DNA from 2 places in the Staphylococcus dromedarii genome. Region 2 is predicted to be linked to the other one. Evidence: a T-box and tRNA genes for the amino acid it is inferred to sense, from the RefSeq annotation. Region 2 holds a T-box; the other holds one or more tRNA genes.
The links. The T-box of region 2 lies ahead of MUA88_RS05145 (valine--tRNA ligase). A T-box ahead of a tRNA ligase gene usually reads a tRNA of that ligase, here a tRNA-Val.
Positions count from the first base shown of each region.

Region 1: it encodes a tRNA-Val, which carries the amino acid that the T-box ahead of MUA88_RS05145 (valine--tRNA ligase) is inferred to sense. The anticodon was not compared.

Region 1 covers NZ_CP094718.1:1,486,483-1,497,473, reverse strand. Annotated here, with positions in the region: rRNA gene MUA88_RS07435 (16S ribosomal RNA) at 1-655, shown strand, start outside; tRNA gene MUA88_RS07430 (tRNA-Ile) at 759-835, shown strand; tRNA gene MUA88_RS07425 (tRNA-Ala) at 857-932, shown strand; rRNA gene MUA88_RS07420 (23S ribosomal RNA) at 1,246-4,170, shown strand; rRNA gene rrf (5S ribosomal RNA) at 4,244-4,358, shown strand; tRNA gene MUA88_RS07410 (tRNA-Val) at 4,367-4,442, shown strand; tRNA gene MUA88_RS07405 (tRNA-Thr) at 4,449-4,524, shown strand; tRNA gene MUA88_RS07400 (tRNA-Lys) at 4,532-4,607, shown strand; tRNA gene MUA88_RS07395 (tRNA-Leu) at 4,615-4,696, shown strand; tRNA gene MUA88_RS07390 (tRNA-Gly) at 4,701-4,775, shown strand; tRNA gene MUA88_RS07385 (tRNA-Leu) at 4,783-4,871, shown strand; tRNA gene MUA88_RS07380 (tRNA-Arg) at 4,888-4,961, shown strand; tRNA gene MUA88_RS07375 (tRNA-Pro) at 4,976-5,049, shown strand; tRNA gene MUA88_RS07370 (tRNA-Ala) at 5,068-5,143, shown strand; tRNA gene MUA88_RS07365 (tRNA-Met) at 5,173-5,246, shown strand; tRNA gene MUA88_RS07360 (tRNA-Ile) at 5,277-5,350, shown strand; tRNA gene MUA88_RS07355 (tRNA-Ser) at 5,360-5,452, shown strand; tRNA gene MUA88_RS07350 (tRNA-Met) at 5,473-5,546, shown strand; tRNA gene MUA88_RS07345 (tRNA-Asp) at 5,558-5,634, shown strand; tRNA gene MUA88_RS07340 (tRNA-Phe) at 5,642-5,717, shown strand; tRNA gene MUA88_RS07335 (tRNA-Thr) at 5,729-5,804, shown strand; tRNA gene MUA88_RS07330 (tRNA-Tyr) at 5,812-5,895, shown strand; tRNA gene MUA88_RS07325 (tRNA-Trp) at 5,904-5,977, shown strand; tRNA gene MUA88_RS07320 (tRNA-His) at 5,980-6,052, shown strand; tRNA gene MUA88_RS07315 (tRNA-Gln) at 6,070-6,141, shown strand; tRNA gene MUA88_RS07310 (tRNA-Cys) at 6,149-6,223, shown strand; tRNA gene MUA88_RS07305 (tRNA-Gly) at 6,234-6,307, shown strand; tRNA gene MUA88_RS07300 (tRNA-Gly) at 6,318-6,391, shown strand; gene MUA88_RS07295 (hypothetical protein) at 6,878-7,090, opposite strand; tRNA gene MUA88_RS07290 (tRNA-Leu) at 7,144-7,227, opposite strand; gene MUA88_RS07285 (PTS sugar transporter subunit IIC) at 7,433-8,491, shown strand; gene MUA88_RS07280 (ABC transporter substrate-binding protein/permease) at 8,614-10,071, shown strand; gene MUA88_RS07275 (amino acid ABC transporter ATP-binding protein) at 10,064-10,786, shown strand.
Region 2 covers NZ_CP094718.1:1,048,995-1,059,985, forward strand. Annotated here, with positions in the region: gene hemA (glutamyl-tRNA reductase) at 1-533, shown strand, start outside; gene ccsA (cytochrome c biogenesis protein CcsA) at 714-1,385, shown strand; gene hemC (hydroxymethylbilane synthase) at 1,411-2,337, shown strand; gene MUA88_RS05120 (uroporphyrinogen-III synthase) at 2,353-3,027, shown strand; gene hemB (porphobilinogen synthase) at 3,031-4,005, shown strand; gene hemL (glutamate-1-semialdehyde 2,1-aminomutase) at 4,027-5,316, shown strand; gene MUA88_RS05135 (AbrB family transcriptional regulator) at 5,482-6,555, shown strand; gene MUA88_RS05140 (DNA-3-methyladenine glycosylase I) at 6,557-7,111, opposite strand; T-box leader at 7,166-7,385, shown strand; gene MUA88_RS05145 (valine--tRNA ligase) at 7,427-10,057, shown strand; gene MUA88_RS05150 (bifunctional folylpolyglutamate synthase/dihydrofolate synthase) at 10,069-10,991, shown strand, end outside.

The sequences.
Region 1 (10,991 bases), 440 kb from region 2:
AGTACGGTCGCAAGACTGAAACTCAAAGGAATTGACGGGGACCCGCACAAGCGGTGGAGCATGTGGTTTAATTCGAAGCAACGCGAAGAACCTTACCAAATCTTGACATCCTTTGACCGCACTAGAGATAGTGTTTTCCTCTTCGGAGGACAAAGTGACAGGTGGTGCATGGTTGTCGTCAGCTCGTGTCGTGAGATGTTGGGTTAAGTCCCGCAACGAGCGCAACCCTTGAGCTTAGTTGCCATCATTAAGTTGGGCACTCTAAGTTGACTGCCGGTGACAAACCGGAGGAAGGTGGGGATGACGTCAAATCATCATGCCCCTTATGATTTGGGCTACACACGTGCTACAATGGACATTACAAAGGGCAGCAAAACCGCGAGGTCAAGCAAATCCCATAAAGATGTTCTCAGTTCGGATTGTAGTCTGCAACTCGACTACATGAAGCTGGAATCGCTAGTAATCGTAGATCAGCATGCTACGGTGAATACGTTCCCGGGTCTTGTACACACCGCCCGTCACACCACGAGAGTTTGTAACACCCGAAGCCGGTGGAGTAACCATTTGGAGCTAGCCGTCGAAGGTGGGACAAATGATTGGGGTGAAGTCGTAACAAGGTAGCCGTATCGGAAGGTGCGGCTGGATCACCTCCTTTCTAAGGATAATATACGGATATCACCTTTAGGTGATAAGCGGATTAACGTGACATATTGTATTCAGTTTTGAATGCTCATTATTGAGGATTCAAAAATATAAATGGGCCTATAGCTCAGCTGGTTAGAGCGCACGCCTGATAAGCGTGAGGTCGGTGGTTCGAGTCCACTTAGGCCCACCATTTAAAATTTTAATACCTTTTGGGGGCTTAGCTCAGCTGGGAGAGCGCCTGCTTTGCACGCAGGAGGTCAGCGGTTCAATCCCGCTAGTCTCCACCATTTAAATTAAAACTTAAATGATGAAAATTGTACATTGAAAACTAGATAAGTAAGTATAAATGATTTTACCAAGCAAAAACCGAGTGAATAGCAAAAGCTTGAAACTAAAAATTATCGCTAGTCGTCAAATGACGACTCACATAATTAATAACTGGTGGATGTTGGAATCGTACTTTCGGTAGACAGATGATGTTTTGAAAACGTTTGTCAGTCTATGAATTTCTTGATGAGTGCAGCGAAGATTACTTAGCGTAACTGAGCAAGCGAAGAAAGAAATGAAACCGAATGCGAACGATTGGCAAAACATCACAAAGATTAAGTTATTAAGGGCGCACGGTGAATACCTTGGCACTAGAAGCCGAAGAAGGACGTTACTAACGACGATATGCTTTGGGGAGCTGTAAGTAAGCTGTGATCCAGAGATTTCCGAATGGGGAAACCCAGCACGAGTTATGTCGTGTTATCTACATGTGAATACATAGCATGTAAGAAGGCAGACCCGGAGAACTGAAACATCTTAGTACCCGGAGGAAGAGAAAGAAAAATCGATTCCCTGAGTAGCGGCGAGCGAAACGGGAAGAGCCCAAACCAACAAGCTTGCTTGTTGGGGTTGTAGGACACTCTATACGGAGTTACAAAAGGACATGTTAGACGAATAACCTGGAAAGGTTAATCATAGAAGGTAATAATCCTGTAGTCGAAAACGTGACCTCTCTTGAGTGGATCCTGAGTACGGCGGAGCACGTGAAATTCCGTCGGAATCTGGGAGGACCATCTCCTAAGGCTAAATACTCTCTAGTGACCGATAGTGAACCAGTACCGTGAGGGAAAGGTGAAAAGTACCCCGGAAGGGGAGTGAAAGAGAACTTGAAACCGTGTGCTTACAAGTAGTCAGAGCCCGTTAATGGGTGATGGCGTGCCTTTTGTAGAATGAACCGGCGAGTTACGATCTGATGCAAGGTTAAGCAGAAAATGTGGAGCCGTAGCGAAAGCGAGTCTGAATAGGGCGAATGAGTATTTGGTCGTAGACCCGAAACCAGGTGATCTACCCTTGGTCAGGTTGAAGTTCAGGTAACACTGAATGGAGGACCGAACCGACTTACGTTGAAAAGTGAGCGGATGAACTGAGGGTAGCGGAGAAATTCCAATCGAACTTGGAGATAGCTGGTTCTCTCCGAAATAGCTTTAGGGCTAGCCTCAAGTGATGATTATTGGAGGTAGAGCACTGTTTGGACGAGGGGCCCCTCTCGGGTTACCGAATTCAGACAAACTCCGAATGCCAAATAATTTAACTTGGGAGTCAGAATGTGGGTGATAAGGTCCATATTCGAAAGGGAAACAGCCCAGACCACCAGCTAAGGTCCCAAAATATATGTTAAGTGGAAAAGGATGTGGCGTTGCCCAGACAACTAGGATGTTGGCTTAGAAGCAGCCATCATTTAAAGAGTGCGTAATAGCTCACTAGTCGAGTGACACCGCGCCGAAAATGTACCGGGGCTAAACATATTACCGAAGCTGTGGATTGTCCGTAGGACAATGGTAGGAGAGCGTTCTAAGGGCGTTGAAGCATGATCGCAAGGACATGTGGAGCGCTTAGAAGTGAGAATGCCGGTGTGAGTAGCGAAAGACGGGTGAGAATCCCGTCCACCGATTGACTAAGGTTTCCAGAGGAAGGCTCGTCCGCTCTGGGTTAGTCGGGTCCTAAGCTGAGGCCGAAAGGCGTAGGCGATGGATAACAGGTTGATATTCCTGTACCACCTAAATTCGTTTTAAGCGATGGGGGGACGCAGTAGGATAGGCGAAGCGTGCTGTTGGAGTGCACGTCTAAGCAGTGAGATTGAGTGTTAGGCAAATCCGGCACTCGTTAAGATTGAGCTGTGATGGGGAGAAGAAATACGTTTCTTCGAGTCGTTGATTTCACACTGCCGAGAAAAGCCTCTAGCTAGAAAATAGGTGCCCGTACCGCAAACCGACACAGGTAGTCAAGATGAGAATTCTAAGGTGAGCGAGCGAACTCTCGTTAAGGAACTCGGCAAAATGACCCCGTAACTTCGGGAGAAGGGGTGCTCTTTAGGGTTCACGCTCTGAAGAGCCGCAGTGAATAGGCCCAAGCGACTGTTTATCAAAAACACAGGTCTCTGCTAAACCGTAAGGTGACGTATAGGGGCTGACGCCTGCCCGGTGCTGGAAGGTTAAGAGGAGTGGTTAGCTTCTGCGAAGCTACGAATCGAAGCCCCAGTAAACGGCGGCCGTAACTATAACGGTCCTAAGGTAGCGAAATTCCTTGTCGGGTAAGTTCCGACCCGCACGAAAGGCGTAACGATTTGGGCACTGTCTCAACGAGAGACTCGGTGAAATCATAGTACCGGTGAAGATGCCGGTTACCCGCGACAGGACGGAAAGACCCCGTGGAGCTTTACTGTAGCCTGATATTGAAATTCGGTACAGTTTGTACAGGATAGGTAGGAGCCTTAGAAGCGTGAGCGCTAGCTTACGTGGAGGCATTGGTGGGATACTACCCTAATTGTATTGGATTTCTAACCCGCAGCACTTAGCGTGCTGGGAGACAGTGTCAGGCGGGCAGTTTGACTGGGGCGGTCGCCTCCTAAAGAGTAACGGAGGCGCTCAAAGGTTCCCTCAGAATGGTTGGAAATCATTCAAAGAGTGTAAAGGCATAAGGGAGCTTGACTGCGAGACCTACAAGTCGAGCAGGGTCGAAAGACGGACTTAGTGATCCGGTGGTTCCGCATGGAAGGGCCATCGCTCAACGGATAAAAGCTACCCCGGGGATAACAGGCTTATCTCCCCCAAGAGTTCACATCGACGGGGAGGTTTGGCACCTCGATGTCGGCTCATCGCATCCTGGGGCTGTAGTCGGTCCCAAGGGTTGGGCTGTTCGCCCATTAAAGCGGTACGCGAGCTGGGTTCAGAACGTCGTGAGACAGTTCGGTCCCTATCCGTCGTGGGCGTAGGAAATTTGAGAGGCGCTGTCCTTAGTACGAGAGGACCGGGATGGACATACCTCTGGTGTACCAGTTGTCGCGCCAGCGGCATAGCTGGGTAGCTATGTATGGACGGGATAAGTGCTGAAAGCATCTAAGCATGAAGCCCCCCTCGAGATGAGATTTCCCAACTTCGGTTATAAGATCCCTCAAAGATGATGAGGTTAATAGGTTCGAGGTGGAAGCGTAGTGATACGTGGAGCTGACGAATACTAATCGATCGAAGACTTAATCAAATTTTTTCACAAGGTTTTGTTTGTCTAACTGATATACTTACTATCTAGTTTTGAATGTATAACATTCATTTTATCTGGTGCCAATGGCAAAGAGGTCACACCTGTTCCCATGCCGAACACAGAAGTTAAGCTCTTTAGCGCCGATGGTAGTTGAACTGACGTTCCGCTAGAGTAGGACGGTGCCAGGTAAACATATGGAGAATTAGCTCAGCTGGGAGAGCATCTGCCTTACAAGCAGAGGGTCGGCGGTTCGAACCCGTCATTCTCCACCATTTTAAGCCGGCCTAGCTCAATTGGTAGAGCAACTGACTTGTAATCAGTAGGTTGGGGGTTCAAGTCCTCTGGCCGGCACCATTATCAAGAGCCATTAGCTCAGTTGGTAGAGCATCTGACTTTTAATCAGAGGGTCAGAGGTTCGAATCCTCTATGGCTCACCATTTTCAAGCGGGTGTGGCGGAATTGGCAGACGCACTAGACTTAGGATCTAGCGCCTTACGGCGTGGGGGTTCGACTCCCTTCACCCGCATTAAGCAGAAGTAGTTCAGCGGTAGAATACAACCTTGCCAAGGTTGGGGTCGCGGGTTCGAATCCCGTCTTCTGCTCCATTATTTTGCCGGGGTGGCGGAACTGGCAGACGCACAGGACTTAAAATCCTGCGGTAAGTGATTACCGTACCGGTTCGATTCCGGTCCTCGGCACCATCTTTTATTTAAATATGCGCCCGTAGCTCAACTGGATAGAGCGTTTGACTACGGATCAAGAGGTTATGGGTTCGACTCCTATCGGGCGCGCTTCTTATTCTTTACGGGAAGTAGCTCAGCTTGGTAGAGCACTTGGTTTGGGACCAAGGGGTCGCAGGTTCAAATCCTGTCTTCCCGACTTACTTGAATATATAATGGGGGCTTAGCTCAGCTGGGAGAGCGCCTGCTTTGCACGCAGGAGGTCAGCGGTTCGATCCCGCTAGTCTCCACCATTTAATTTAATACTTATACAACTATATATGGCGGCGTAGCTCAGCTGGCTAGAGCGTACGGTTCATACCCGTGAGGTCGGGGGTTCGATCCCCTCCGCCGCCACTAATTATTAGTTGATAGAAATTATTATTCGGACCTTTAGCTCAGTTGGTTAGAGCTAACGGCTCATAACCGTTCGGTCGCAGGTTCGAGTCCTGCAAGGTCCATATAATTTTGGAGGAATACCCAAGTCTGGCTGAAGGGATCGGTCTTGAAAACCGACAGGGGCTTAACGGCTCGCGGGGGTTCGAATCCCTCTTCCTCCGCCATTTATTATAATTTCTATTATCGCGGGATGGAGCAGTTCGGTAGCTCGTCGGGCTCATAACCCGAAGGTCGGTGGTTCAAATCCGCCTCCCGCAATATTTTTTAGTGGTCCCGTAGTGGAGCGGTTTAACACGCCTGCCTGTCACGCAGGAGATCGCGGGTTCGATTCCCGTCGGGACCGCCATTGTAATGGTTCAGTAGCTCAGTCGGTAGAGCAAAGGACTGAAAATCCTTGTGTCGGCGGTTCGATTCCGTCCTGAACCACCATTTTTATTTTTGCCGGCCTAGCTCAACTGGTAGAGCAACTGACTTGTAATCAGTAGGTTGGGGGTTCAAGTCCTCTGGCCGGCACCATTCATTTGGAGGGGTAGCGAAGTGGCTAAACGCGGCGGACTGTAAATCCGCTCCTTCGGGTTCGGCAGTTCGAATCTGCCCCCCTCCACCATCCTTAATAGGGGCATAGTTCAACGGTAGAATAGAGGTCTCCAAAACCTTTGATGTGGGTTCGATTCCTACTGCCCCTGCCATGGCGGCTGTGGCGAAGTGGTTAACGCATCGGATTGTGGTTCCGACACTCGTGGGTTCGATTCCCATCAGCCGCCCTTAAATTTATTATTAATGGGCTATAGCCAAGCGGTAAGGCAACGGACTTTGACTCCGTCACTCGCTGGTTCGAATCCAGCTAGCCCAGTTACTTTGGCGGCATAGCCAAGTGGTAAGGCCAGGGTCTGCAAAACCCTTATTCACCGGTTCAAATCCGGTTGCCGCCTCCATCTTTTATATGCGGGAATAGTTTAATTTTAGAACACTTTCCTTCCCGGAAAGAGGTATAGGTGCAAGTCCTATTTTCCGCTCCATATTTATTATGCGGGAGTATTTCAATTTCAGAATACTTTCCTTCCCGGAAAGAGATATAGGTGCAAGTCCTATCTTCCGCTCCATATTTTTTATCATCCGAACCAACTCATTAGATTTTATTAAAATGAGTCATGGACGGTTTTTTTGTTGTCTTTATAGGATGTTCATCTTTTGGGGTGGGCAGATAATTAAAAGTAACTCATTTTATTTTTAACTTAATCATAACACGTAGTAATCACTACATTCATTTAAGCGTACAGTTAATTATTAATTGTGCGCTTTTTGAGTACTATCATTTCTTTAATGCTCGCTTGCCAAGGCGCCTCACTTCAATTAATTTTGGCTATGTTAAATAATAGAAACCAAAATAGATTTTAAGTTCAACTTATTGCTTTAAGCATCTTATATTAGAAATAATTGTTACGCCATATAGTTATATGATTATTTGTGATGTGTTATGCAGCAATTTTTAAAGTTTATTTTTTGAAGGATTAACCTTTATTGTTTTAGATAGGTGTTGAAGTGAATAGCTGAATAGCGTTCAGATCTTATGAATGATTGTATTTTTATTAATGAAGTATTGTGATAGGGGTGCATTGTTTATATTGATTTCTAGAAGATAAAATTGTCCATACTAGAGAAAAAGATTTTTGTACCTTAATAATGATAAACGGTGTCCCAAAAGCAGGATTCTCGGCAGAACATCCGCGATCCGACAAAATTTGAAAAGCAATTTTGCGCATCGCTTGGTTCTGCTCAAATCCTAAACGCTTTTGTCCCAACCTCAAACAAAAAAGCTCAGTAAGTATAAATACTTACCAAGCTTTTTGAGTAGTACCGGTGGTCGGGGTCGAACCGACACGTCCTAATGGACACGGGATTTTGAGTCCCGCGCGTCTGCCAATTCCGCCACACCGGCATCAGATGATGTTGAATTTATCTTTCAAAATCACAATAACTATTATATTACGTACAGATTATTTCGTCAATCTTTTTAAAATAATTTCTATCTGTGTTATTTAAATTTTTATGCGTTTTCATGTATAGAATAGTTGATATTGTTTATTGTGGATGTGCTTGTTTTGTATTATGATATACATAATATTATCGAGGAGGATCATTTAGTGGGAAAGACGCAAAGTAGTGGAAAGCAATTTTTTAACAATATATTAAATGCGGTAGGTGCAGGAGTCGTTATTGCACTCTTACCAAATGCGCTTTTAGGAGAAGTATTGAAGTTTTTTAAAGATGGTAATGAAGCTTTAGAATTGATTTACCAACTCGTTATCGTCATTCAATCATTCATGGCATTTATCGTCGGTGTTGTTGCGGCAAATATGTTTAAGTTTTCAGGGCCAGGTGCGGTGTTCGTTGGAACGTCTGCTATGTTAGGATCTGGTGCAGTTGTTTTTGAAAACGGAACAATCATGTTGCAAGGTATTGGTGATATTATCAATATCATGATTATTGTGATGCTTGCCTGTGCGATGTTTATGTTGTTGCGCGGTAAGTTTGGCTCACTTGAATTAATTATTTTGCCAGTTGTGATTCCAGTTGTTTCTGGTTATATTGGGTTACTGATTTTACCATATGTTCGAAAAGTAACAGGAACACTTGGATCAATCATCAATTCATTTACAGAATTAAATCCATTATTGATGAGTATATTGATTGCTGTGACATTTGCATTGTTAATGGTAACGCCAATCTCACTTGTAGCCATTGCAACGGCTATTTCGTTAGCTGGACTTGGTAGTGGTGCTGCTAATATGGGGATTGTTGCAGCATGTGTGACTTTCTTATTTGGTTCATTAGTCGTTAATAAAGCTGGTGTCAATATTGTGTTATTAATTGGTGCTGCCAAAATGATGATTCCTGTTTATTTAAAACATCCAATTATCATGATACCACTTGCAATTAATGGTGTTGTTGGTGGATTATTGGCTTACTTCGTTGATATTAAAGGAACACCTATGTCAGCAGGATTTGGTTATACAGGATTAGTTGGTCCAATCAACGCATTTAACCGTATGGATGGCGACCCGATGATGAATGCCTTACTATTATTATTTGCATACTTCATTATTCCGTTCACCGTAGCATTTTTTGTACATCAAATATGTAAGAAAATCTTACCTGGTTATTCAAATGAGATTTATCGTTTTGAATTACCAAAACAATAAAATATATTGTAAGTTAATTCGCTATTGCCAGTATTTCAAGGCAATAGCTTTTTTTAAAATTGTTATTGCATAAACTTGCATACATATGTATAATAATGAATAACATTAGAGGAGGTTATGAGATGAAATATATACAAAAGTTGGGTTGTATCGCATTTGTTTTAGCAATTTTATTATCAACATTACCTCTTGGCAAACCTGCTTACGCTGCGGATGACAAGTGGAAAAAAATAGAAGAGCGTGGGGAGTTGCGTGTCGGCTTATCTGCTGACTACGCACCGATGGAATTTGAACGTACCATAAATGGGAAACGTGAATATGCAGGGATTGATATTGAATTAGCGAAAAAGATTGCTGATGATCACGGTTTAAAATTAACGATTGTGAATATGCAATTTGATAGTTTATTAGGTGCATTGAAAACTGGAAAAATCGATATGATTATTTCAGGTATGACACCGACATCAGAACGTGAAAAAGAAGTTGACTTCTCAGATTCTTATATGACAGTTAAACAAACAGTAGTTATTAGAAAGAAAGATGCAGATAAATACAAAACGTTAGATGATTTAACAGGAAAACGAATTGGTGCGCAAAAACAAACGACTCAAGAAGAATTGGCACAAACAGAAATTAAAGATGCGGATGTACAATCTTTAACACGTCTTCCCGAAGTGATTTTATCTTTGAAGAGTAATAAAATTGATGGTGTTGTCATGGACAGTGCTGTAGCTGATGCATATTTGAAACAAAATGATGACCTTGTCTTATCAAAAGTTGAATTTGCAAATTCTGAAAAACAGACAGCAGTGGCCGTTCCTAAAAATTCACCAGAACTTTTAGCAAATGTAAATGCGACGGTGGCAGAAGTAAATGATAAAAATTTAATTGATAAATATGCAGAAAAAGCAGCTCAAGCCATGAAAGAAGATGGTAGCTTCTTCGCGAAATATGGTACATTCTTTTTGACTGGTTTAAAAAATACAATTTTAATTTCAATTATGGGTGTATTCTTTGGGGCCAACTTTGGTGCATTGTTTGCATTGATGAAGATTAGTAGTATCAAACCACTGAAATGGTTAGCATCTGCATATATTGAATTTTTAAGAGGGACACCGCTTTTAGTACAAGTATTCTTAGTATACTTTGGTACGACTGCAGTCCTTGGTCTTGATATATCAGCATTTATTTGCGGTACGATTGCATTGGTGATTAACTGTTCAGCTTACATCGCTGAAATTATCCGTGCAGGTATTAACGCTGTGGATAAAGGACAAATGGAAGCAGCAAGAAGTTTAGGATTAAGCTATGGTCAAACGATGAAAACAGTTATTATGCCACAAGCTGTAAAAAATATCTTGCCTGCATTAGGGAATGAATTCGTGACTGTTATTAAAGAATCATCAATTGTATCTGTAATTGGTGTGAGTGAAATTATGTTCAACTCACAAGTTGTACAAGGGGCATCTTTTGATCCGTTCACACCGCTATTAATTGCAGCAGTATTGTATTTCATCTTAACATTCATGCTTTCACGTGTAATGAATTTCTTTGAAGGGAGATTGAGCGTCAGTGATTAAAATACATGATCTACATAAATCTTTTGGAAAAAATGAAGTTTTGACAGGTATTAATTTGGAAGTTGAAAAAGGGGAAGTTGTAGCAATCATTGGCCCTTCAGGAAGTGGTAAAAGTACATTATTGAGATGTATGAATTTGTTAGAAACACCCACTAAGGGTCAAGTGATATTTGAAGGTAAAGATTTAACAGCTAAAGAAACAAATGTTGATAAATTACGTCAAGATATGGGCATGGTATTCCAAAACTTTAATTTATTCCCACATAAAAAAGTGATTGAAAATATCATTTTAGCACCAGGATTGCTTAAAAAAGGAGACAAAGCAACTTTAGAAAAACAGGCACTAGAACTATTAGATAAAGTTGGACTCAAAGATCGTGCGGATGCTTATCCCAATCAGTTATCTGGGGGACAAAAACAGAGGGTAGCGATTGCGCGTGCACTGGCGATGAACCCGGATGTGTTACTATTCGATGAGCCGACATCAGCACTTGATCCGGAAGTGGTTGGTGAAGTGTTGAACGTTATGACGGATTTGGCTAAAGAAGGTATGACGATGATTGTAGTGACGCATGAAATGGGATTTGCGAAAAATGTCAGTGACAGAGTAGTCTTTATGGCTGATGGTGTTGTTGTAGAGGATGACACACCAGAAAATATTTTTGAAAATCCACAGCATCAACGTACACAGAACTTTTTAAGTCGTGTCCTATAATAATTTAGAAAAGAATCTCAAGTTAGACGAAATTTTAAAGTCTGCTTGAGATTTTTTATGTGGATATGTGTTAAGAATTTAAATGATTATATCTTCATGTTCTTTTTAATCAAGTTCTTAAGATACCGAGATAGATAGGTTTTATAAAATTAGTTTTCTGTTCCCACTGTCAAAATGTGTTAAAATAGGAGGGTAACTTTTGAGA
Region 2 (10,991 bases):
AAACATCACAAATTGTATTAGTGGATATTGCTGTGCCGAGAGATATTGAGCCATTTGAGTCAAATGATATGGAAGTCTTTATTTATGATGTCGATGACTTAAAAGGTCTTGTAGATGCGAATATTCGAGAACGTCGTTTGGCTGCTGAAGCCATCGCTGAACGCATTCCGAATGAAATTAATAAGCATAATGAATGGGTACGTATGCTCGGTGTTGTACCAGTGATTCGTGCTTTAAGAGAGCAAGCGATGGAAATCCAACAAGAAACGATGGCAAGTATTGATAGAAAGTTACCACACTTATCTGAGCGTGAACGTAAAGTCGTATCCAAACATACGAAAAGTATTATCAATCAAATGCTAAAACAGCCTATTAAACAGGCGAAAGAAATTAGTGACGACCATCATGCTGCGGCAAAATTGCAGTTATTCCAAGAGATATTCGACTTGGATGTTGATACCAATTATCAACAGGAAGCTGTTGAAAAGAAAAAACGCATTTTGAAGCAACGTTTATTAGGTTTTGAATCTTAGAAATAGGTGATGCCTATGGTAGAGACGTTTTTTGTAAGATTTCATGAGGCGATTGTCTTGTTATATTTCATCTGCGTCATTTGCTTGATGCTCGATGTTTTTCAAAAGAATTATCGCCTTCAAAATATAGGTTTCTATTTATTAGGGATTGTTTGGGTTTGTCAAACAATCTCTTTAACTATGTATATTCTTTGGCGTGGACAATTACCATTAACGTCTATTATTGAAAGTTTTTATGTCCTGACCTGGCTCATTTTAACTTTTACATTTATTTGTGCTGTTTTCCGACAATTCGATATCGGAATTGTCTTACTGAATATGCTTGGTTTTATCTTTATGCTGATTCATACGTTTCATCCATATCAATTCAGTCATCAAGGTGCACGATTAAAGGTGATCAATGAACTGTTAACGGTTCACATTTCACTTGCTTTACTTAGTTATGTTATCTTTGCGATTGCTTTTGTAAATGCGATCCTTTATTTAGTGCAGTACCAAAATTTAAGATTGAAACGTTTTAATCAAAATTATTTTAGAATCGGTAGTGTCTCTACATTAGAAAAAGCTGTTTTTTATTGTACGCTTATCGGGGTGATTACATTATTTGTCAGTTTACTTTGTGGTGTACAATGGGGAATCTTTTCAGTAGGAACACATATTTTTGTAGATTTAAAAGTGATTTCATCATTTTTAATCTTTTTAAGTTATGTTGCTTTCATTATTATGAGAATCACGAAGCGGTTTAAGCAGCAGTTTTTAATTTATGTTAATATTATGTTGTTTCTATGTTGTATGATTAACTTAATTGTAGTCACACAACTCTCTTCATTCCATCAGTGGACAGGAGTATAATACAATGCCAACGGAGGTTCGTAATATGCGAAAACTTATAGTGGGATCAAGAAGAAGTCAACTTGCTTTAACGCAAAGTGGCCAGTTTATTGATCGTCTAAAAGCAGTGCAGCCAGATTTAGAGATTGAAATCAAAGAAATCGTAACAAAAGGAGATCAAATCGTTGATCGCCAATTATCTAAAGTAGGTGGCAAAGGCTTATTCGTTAAAGAAATTCAAAATGAACTTTTCAGTAAAGAGATTGATATGGCCATTCATTCTTTAAAAGATGTACCGAGTGAATTGCCTGAGGGTCTCACACTTGGTTGTATCCCAGATCGTGAAAATCCATATGATGCGTATATTGCCAAAAATCACGTAGCGCTGAAAGATTTGCCAGATGGTAGTATTGTCGGTACGAGTTCATTAAGACGTGGTGCACAAATTTTGGCACAGTTTCCAAACCTAGAAATCAAATGGATTCGAGGTAACATTGATACACGTCTTAAAAAATTACAAGAAGAAGATTATGATGCGATTATCTTGGCAGCTGCAGGCTTGAAACGTATGGGCTGGTCAGAAGATATTGTAACACAGTATTTAGATAACGACTTACTGATTCCTGCAATCGGTCAAGGTGCACTCGGTATTGAATGTCGTGCAGATGATACAGAATTACTTGACTTATTAGCAAAAGTACATAATGCGGAAGTGGCTGCTTGTGTTACTGCTGAACGTACCTTCTTAAAAGAAATGGATGGTAGTTGCCAAGTGCCAATTGGTGGCCATGCTGTGATAGGTGATGACAATCAAATTCATTTTACAGGGTTAATCATGTCGCCAGATGGAAAGCAGCGTTTTCAGTATACTGCAATGGGAACAGATCCAGTTGAAGTTGGCCAACGTGTAAGTCAAGAACTGAAAGATCAAGGTGCCTATGATATTATTGAAGCACTCAATGAATCACATTAAATAGGGGTGTTGGTGATGAAACCCACAGTGTTAATGACGCAAACAAATGCTTATGATGACCATCGTATTGAAGTGTGTCACATACCACTTGTTGATACGGTACTATGCGCTTTTGATAAACAACTTCTCGAGGAAAGTTTTGATTGGCTTATTTTTTCATCCAAGAATGCGGTGGAATATTTCATCCCATATCTTTCACAAACTCGAGTCGCAAAGATTGCGGCAATTGGTGAAAAAACGAAAGCATATTGTGCGTTGAAAGGCATACATGTAGACTTTGTCCCTGACGACTTCTCTCAAGATGGACTTCTCGCGCAGTTTGATGCACAACAGGAAGCTAAGATCTTATTGCCTTCAAGTGCACGAGCGAGACCTAAGCTGACTGAAGAGCTGTCACGGCGATATGGAAAAGTGACAAAGATCGATTTATACGATGTCGTAGTGAATAAATCTGCTGTACAAGAAGTATATGACATGTTGTTATCACACCAAGTGGATGCCATCACTTTTGCTAGTTCATCTGCTGTGCGTGCGCTTTTTGATTCATATCCACATATACCGTTTAACAGTTGGTATGTGATTGGACAGCAAACGCATCACACCTTGTCACAATATGGCTATGAAGGTGTTGTTGCAGAGACACAAACACTTGAAGCAATGATAGATAAAATTTTAGAAAAGGGGTTCTAAATTATGAACTTTGATAGACATAGACGATTGCGCTCATCTCATACAATGAGAAGTATGGTGCGTGAAACACATTTAAGAAAAGAGGACTTAATCTATCCAATATTTGTGGTTGAACGTGATGACGTCAAAGAGGAGATTAAGTCACTGCCAGGTATTTATCAAATCAGCTTAAACTTATTACATGAAGAAATTAAAGCAGCGTATGATTTAGGTATTAGTGCGATGATGTTTTTCGGCATTCCAAATGAAAAAGATTCATGTGGGACAGGAGCTTTTATTGATGATGGTGTGATTCAACGTGCGACGAAAATTGCAAAATCATTGTATGATGACTTATTAATTTTGGCTGATACATGTCTATGTGAATATACAGACCATGGTCACTGTGGTGTTATCGATGATCATACACATGATGTGGATAATGATGAAACATTACCATTACTTGTTAAAACAGCTGTTTCTCAAGCTAAAGCAGGCGCTGATATTATTGCACCAAGTAATATGATGGACGGCTTTGTTGCAGCGATTCGTGAAGGTCTTGACGAGGCCGGTTTCAAAAATATTCCAATCATGAGTTATGGCATTAAATATGCTTCAAGTTTTTATGGTCCGTTCCGTGATGCTGCAGAATCAACACCATCATTTGGTGACCGTAAAACATATCAAATGGACCCAGCCAATCGTTTAGAAGCCATGCGTGAATTAGAGAGTGATTTGGCTGAAGGTGCTGATATGATGATCGTAAAACCAGCATTAAGCTATTTAGATATTATTCGTGATGTCCGTAACAATAGCAATATTCCTATTATTGCTTATAACGTGAGCGGTGAATATAGTATGACTAAAGCAGCTGCACAAAATGGTTGGATTGATGAAGAACGCATCGTTATGGAACAAATGATTTCTATGAAACGTGCGGGAGCTGACATGATCATCACATACTTTGCGAAAGATATTTGTCGCTATTTAGATAAGTAATCGTCTGAGGAGGAGATCGAATTGCGTTATAACAAATCAATTAAAGCTTTTGAAAAGGCTGAACAATTAATGCCAGGTGGCGTAAACAGTCCTGTGCGTGCATTTAAAGCGGTAGATACACCTGCCATCTTTATGGAAAGTGGGAAAGGTAGTCGTATTTATGACATCGATGGTAATGAATATATTGACTATGTATTAAGCTGGGGGCCTCTCATTCTAGGCCATCGCAATGAACGTGTAATCAGTGAATTGCATAACGTATTAGAACGTGGCACAAGCTTTGGTGCATCAACACTTGAAGAAAATAGATTGGCTGAACTTGTTATTGAACGTGTTCCTTCTATTGAGAAAGTGAGAATGGTATCATCAGGTACGGAAGCAACGTTAGATACGCTACGTTTAGCACGAGGATACACTGGAAAAAATAAAATCATCAAGTTTGAAGGGAACTATCATGGTCATAGTGACTCACTTTTAATTAAAGCGGGTTCAGGTGTGGCGACACTTGGTTTACCAGACTCACCGGGTGTTCCAGAAGGCATTGCTAAAAATACAATTACAGTCCCTTATAATAACCTAGAAGCAGTTAAATTAGCATTTGAACAATTTGGTGATGATATTGCTGCGGTTATTGTTGAACCTGTTTCAGGAAATATGGGTGTTGTACCACCAATTAATAACTTCTTACAAGGACTCAGAGACATTACCAAAGAAAATGATGCATTACTTATTTTTGATGAAGTTATGACAGGTTTCCGTGTTGGCTATAATGGCGCACAAGGTTACTTCGATGTGACACCGGACTTAACATGTCTTGGTAAAGTTATCGGTGGCGGCTTACCTGTAGGTGCGTTTGGTGGTCGAAAAGAAATCATGGATCGCATCGCACCAAGCGGCGATATTTATCAAGCAGGCACACTATCAGGTAACCCACTCGCAATGACAAGTGGTTATTGGACATTGAGTCAATTAACACCAGAAAGCTATACGTACTTCAATGAATTAGGAGATATGTTAGAAGTGGGCTTAAAAGAAGTCTTCGCAAAACATAATGTACCATTGACAGTGAATCGTGCAGGTTCTATGATTGGTTTCTTTATTAATGAGGGCCCTGTTACGAACTTTGAAGAGGCAAATCAATCTGACTTGAAGTTATTTGGTGAAATGTATCGTGAATTAACAGAACAAGGCATCTTTTTACCACCTTCTCAATTTGAAGGAATGTTCTTATCTATTTCACATACAAAAGAAGATATTGAAAAGACAATCGCAGCATTTGACGTTGCATTAAGTAAAGTTGTGCCAAAATAATTGAATATTAAGTGCCATGTTAAAGCAAGTAGCATTTGAGATTTGATATCTAATTTCAAAAAGCTTTGTAAATGACATGGCATTTTTTAATGCGAATACATTATTTTTTTGAAGGTTTATTTTTGATAAGATGTAATTATACATAAAAGCGCTTGGGGGTGGCACATGATGCAAAAACAAATATTCATCAATAATGTGCTTGTGTTAATCGTATCAGTCATCTGTGGTTGGGTACTATGGCGTTGTCATATGATATTACCTTGGATGTTCGGACCGATTATCGGGAGCCTCATTGTTGTGAAAGGTTTTAAGCGCGAGATTCACTGGCCACATTGGTTAAGCGAACTCGGCTTAATCATGTTAGGGGTACAAATCGGCAGTAGCTTTACGCGACAAGTTATTTTAGACATTCAGAGCCATTGGTTATCTATTGTGATTGTAAATGTTTTGACGCTTGCATTGGCTATTATTGTGTCCTATGGTTTCCGTAAAATTGCGTCAGTAAATGAAGAAACAGCAATACTCAGTGTTATACCAGGTGCATTAAGTCAAATGCTTGTTATGGCAGAAGAAAATAAACGTGCTGATATCTTAGTTGTCAGCCTAACACAAACGTCACGTATTATCTTTGTCGTGATTTTAGTGCCATTACTAACCGTCATGTTTAAAGAGGATCAACAAAAGGGGGTACATATCAATGATACTCCGTTGTTAACTGATACATTGGGTATACAACATCTTGCCATATTAGCAGTTGCAATCACGCTTGTATATTTTTTAATGAAAAAGGTGAACTTCCCTACAAAAATGTTGCTCGCACCGATTGTGGTATTAATTATTTGGAATTTAACAACTGAAAAAGTTTTTACAATTGATACTCCGATTATTGCTGCAGCACAAGTGATTTATATGGTACGAGTAGGTGTACAGATTGCTGGATTAACCGATCAATTAAAAGGGCGAATTGCAATCGCGATCGCGTTTCAAAATATCTTACTGATTACCGGTACATTATTGATGGTATGGATATTACAACATGTTAATCAAATTCCGCTCAATACATTATTTCTAGGTGCAGCACCGGGTGGTATGGCACAAATTGTGCTCGTTGCGTTGGATACGGGAGCAGACGTTGCAATCGTCTCTTCATTCCATATATTCCGTATCTTTTTTATATTGATGTTGATTGCACCACTTATCGATATTTATTTAAAATATCGAGCTAAAAAGCCATCATAATTTATGCATGTCGGTGGGGACAGCTTAGTAAATGAGCATTGTACATTCCAGCTGCCTCCAAAAATGAAAAGATCGTGACAGGTCCAATAAATTTAAAGCCATATTCTTTTAAAGTTTTAGAAAGTTCTTTTGCTGTGTCGTTAACTGTGATACGTTGATCCACTGATTCATAACGGAAATCAACGGGTGTATCGTCCACAAAAGACCATAAAAATTTTGAAAAGCTCTCATGCTCACGTTCTATCTCGATGTAGCCGCGTGCTTGAGCCACAATCGCTGCCAACTTTTGTCGATGGTGGATAATATTTGGAAAGTCCATTAACGCATCGATGTCATCGTCTGTCATTTGCGCGACTTTATACGGATCAAAATCATAAAAGGCATCGCGATATGCGTCTTTTTTCTTTAAGATAGTGAGCCAGGACAAACCGGCATGTTGAGATTCTAATGCGAGTAGTTCGAATAGTGCTTGCGAATCATAAAGGGGCTTTCCCCAAAATTCATCATGGTATTGAATATACAGTGGATCTGTCGTACCAAAGGCACATGGATTCATTTGATCAACTCCTATATTGACTTCATAATGAATTCATTATACTATATTGGTAAATAGAATATGTCTATTTGGGAAGAGTATGTTGAAAATTCATTATAGAGAGTGCATGGTTGGTGAGAATGCATATGAGTTTCATCAGAAGGTAGCCCACTTGTTCTTTAGCTGAGTTGAGTAGGCTAAAGCGTGTCATGAGCGTTAATCATATGAGTGCAATAGCTTAACTATTAAAGTAACTATTGAATATAGGTGGTACCACGGAACATCCGTCCTATTTTAGGACAGGTGTTCTTTTTATTTTTATGGAGGGATTTAATAATGGACATGCAAAAAAAATATAATCCGCAAGAAGTAGAAGCAGGCCGCTATCAAGAATGGCTTGATCATAACCGCTTTAAACCAAGTGGTGATTTAGATAAACCAACATATACAATCGTTATTCCACCACCGAATGTAACAGGTAAGTTGCATTTAGGTCATGCATGGGATACAACATTACAAGATATCTTAACAAGAATGAAACGTATGCAAGGTTACGATACATTATATTTACCAGGTATGGACCATGCTGGTATTGCGACACAAGCAAAAGTAGAAGCAAAAATGCGTGAAGAAGGTATTTCTCGTCATGATATCGGTCGTGAAAAATTCCTTGAAAAAGCATGGGAATGGAAAGAAGAATATGCTTCATTTATTCGTCAACAATGGGCGAAGTTAGGTTTAGGTTTAGATTATTCTCGTGAACGTTTCACATTAGATGATGGCTTAAGTAAAGCAGTACGTAAAGTCTTCGTTGATATGTACAACAAAGGGTTAATTTATCGTGGTGAACGTATCATTAACTGGGATCCGGAAGCACGTACAGCACTTTCTGATATCGAAGTCATTCATGAAGATGTTAACGGTAAGTTCTATCATTTTAAATATCCATATGCAGATGGTACTGGATATATTGAAATTGCGACTACACGTCCTGAGACAATGCTTGGTGATACTGCAATCGTCGTAAACCCAGATGATGAACGTTATCAAGATATTATCGGCAAAGAAGTCATTTTACCAATCGTTGGTCGTACGCTACCTGTATTGGCAGATGCTTATGTTGATAAAGAATTTGGTAGTGGTGCGATGAAAGTAACACCTGCTCACGACCCGAATGACTTTGAAATTGGTAACCGTCATGAATTAGAGCGAATCGTTGTCATGGATGAATCAGGTCGCATGAACGATAAAGCGGGTAAATATGAAGGCATGGACCGCTTCGAATGCCGTAAACAACTTGTAAAAGATTTAGAAGCAGAAGGTCTTGTGATTAAAATTGAGGATCACATGCACTCAGTTGGACATTCTGAACGTAGTGGCGCGGTTGTTGAGCCATATTTATCAACACAATGGTTTGTTAAGATGGCACCACTTGCACAACAAGCACTTGATAATCAAAAAACAGATGGTCGAATTGAATTCGTACCAGGTCGTTTTGAGAAAACATTCAATCGTTGGATGGAAGAAATTCGTGACTGGACAATTTCTCGTCAACTTTGGTGGGGACATCAAATTCCAGCATGGTATCACAATGAAACAGGTGAATTATATGTAGGTATGGAAGCACCTGAAGATAGTGAAAACTGGACACAAGATGAGGACGTACTTGATACATGGTTCTCAAGTGCATTATGGCCATTCTCAACATTAAATTGGCCAGATGAAGAAGCGGCAGATTATCAACGTTACTACCCTACAAATGTATTAGTAACAGGATACGACATTATCTTCTTCTGGGTAGCGCGTATGATTTTCCAAGGTTTAGAATTCACAGGTCAAAAACCATTTAATGACGTATTACTACACGGTCTTGTACGTGCAGAAGATGGTCGTAAAATGAGTAAATCACTCGGTAATGGTGTCGATCCAATGGATGTTATCGACCAATATGGTGCAGACAGCTTACGTTACTTCTTAGCAACAGGTTCTTCACCAGGACATGACTTGAGATATTCAACAGAAAAAGTTGAATCTGTTTGGAACTTTATCAATAAAATTTGGAATGCTGCTCGTTTTAGTTTAATGAACATCGGCGAGGACTTTAAGTATGAAGATATTGATTTAACTCAAAATTTATCTGTGGCAGATCAATGGATTTTAACACGTCTGAATGAAACAATTGAAACAGTTACAGACTTAAGTGATAAATATGAATTCGGTGAAGTCGGCCGTGCATTGTATAACTTCATTTGGGATGAATTCTCTGACTGGTACATTGAGATGAGTAAAATTCCAATGAATGGCGATGATGAAGCACAGAAAAATGTAACACGTTCAGTATTGAGTTACACATTAGATCGCATTATGCGTTTATTACATCCATTCATGCCATTCGTAACAGAACACATTTGGCAAAACTTACCACATGAAGGTGAGTCTATCGTTACAAGCGCTTGGCCAACAGTGAATGATGAATTAATGTTCCCTGAAAGTAAAGATGTGATGGAACAGCTTGTAGAAATTATCAAATCAGTTCGTCAATCACGCTTAGAGGTGAATACACCATTATCAAAAGAAATTCCAATCATTATTCAAGCGAAAAACCCAACGATTCAACAATTATTAATCGATAATAAAGATTACTTAGAACGTTTCTGTAATCCAAGTGAATTAACAATTGATACAGAAGTGACAATTCCTGAAAAAGCAATGACTTCAGTTGTTGCAGCAGGAGAAGTAATCTTACCATTAGAAGGTCTTATCGACATGGATAAAGAAATTGCACGTCTTGAAAAAGACTTAGAAAAATGGCAAAAAGAATTAGACCGCGTGAATAAAAAACTTGCTAATGAAAAATTCGTTCAAAAAGCACCTGAAAAAGTCATTCAAGAAGAACGTGACAAACAGGTCAAATACCAAGAAAAATATGATGGTGTTAAAGCGCGAATTGAACAATTAAAAGCTTAGGAGCATAAACTATGAATTATCTTGATAGCTTATATTGGATTCATGAACGTACGAAATTTGGCATCAAACCAGGTGTTAAACGTATGGAGTGGATGCTACAACGCCTTGGCAATCCGGAACAAAATATCCAAGCGATTCACGTAGGTGGGACGAATGGAAAAGGTTCTACAGTCGCCTATTTACGAGATGCTTTATTAAAAAATGACTATGAAGTGGGAACATTTACTTCTCCATATATTGAATCATTCAATGAGCGCATTAGTTTAAATGGGACACCGATTACGAATGATGAGATTGTAGAACTGGTTAGTCGTGTGAAACCAGTAAGTGAAGCAATGGATGAAGAAACTGAGCTTGGAGTCGCTACAGAGTTTGAAATTATTACAATGATGATGTATCTCTATTTTGGAGAGATACATCCCGTTGATTTTGTCATTGTTGAAGCGGGACTCGGTGTCAAAAATGACTCAACGAATGTAATCAGTCCGATATTAAGCATTTTAACGAGTATTGGCCTAGATCACACAGATATACTGGGGAATACTTATTTAGAAATTGCACGAGATAAAAGTGCGATTATTAAAGAAGGGGTACCTGTGGTATATGCTGTTAAAAATGAAGACGCGCTTAAATTAGTCCGTGATACCGCTGAGAAAATGAATGCGAAAGCGTTAGAATTTGATCGAGATATTCTCATTGTTTCAGAAGATGATGAATTCACGTATCGATATAAAGACTATGAACTTGAAAATATCGCACTGAATATGTTGGGAGAGCACCAAAAAGAAAACGCAGCATTGGCAATTACTGCACTGATTGAATTAAACGAGCAAGGTCTTATCAACATTGACTTTAATAAGATGATTGACGGTATTGAACTCGTGAAGTGGACAGGTCGTATTGAGCGTGTATCCACAGATCCGCTCATTATTTT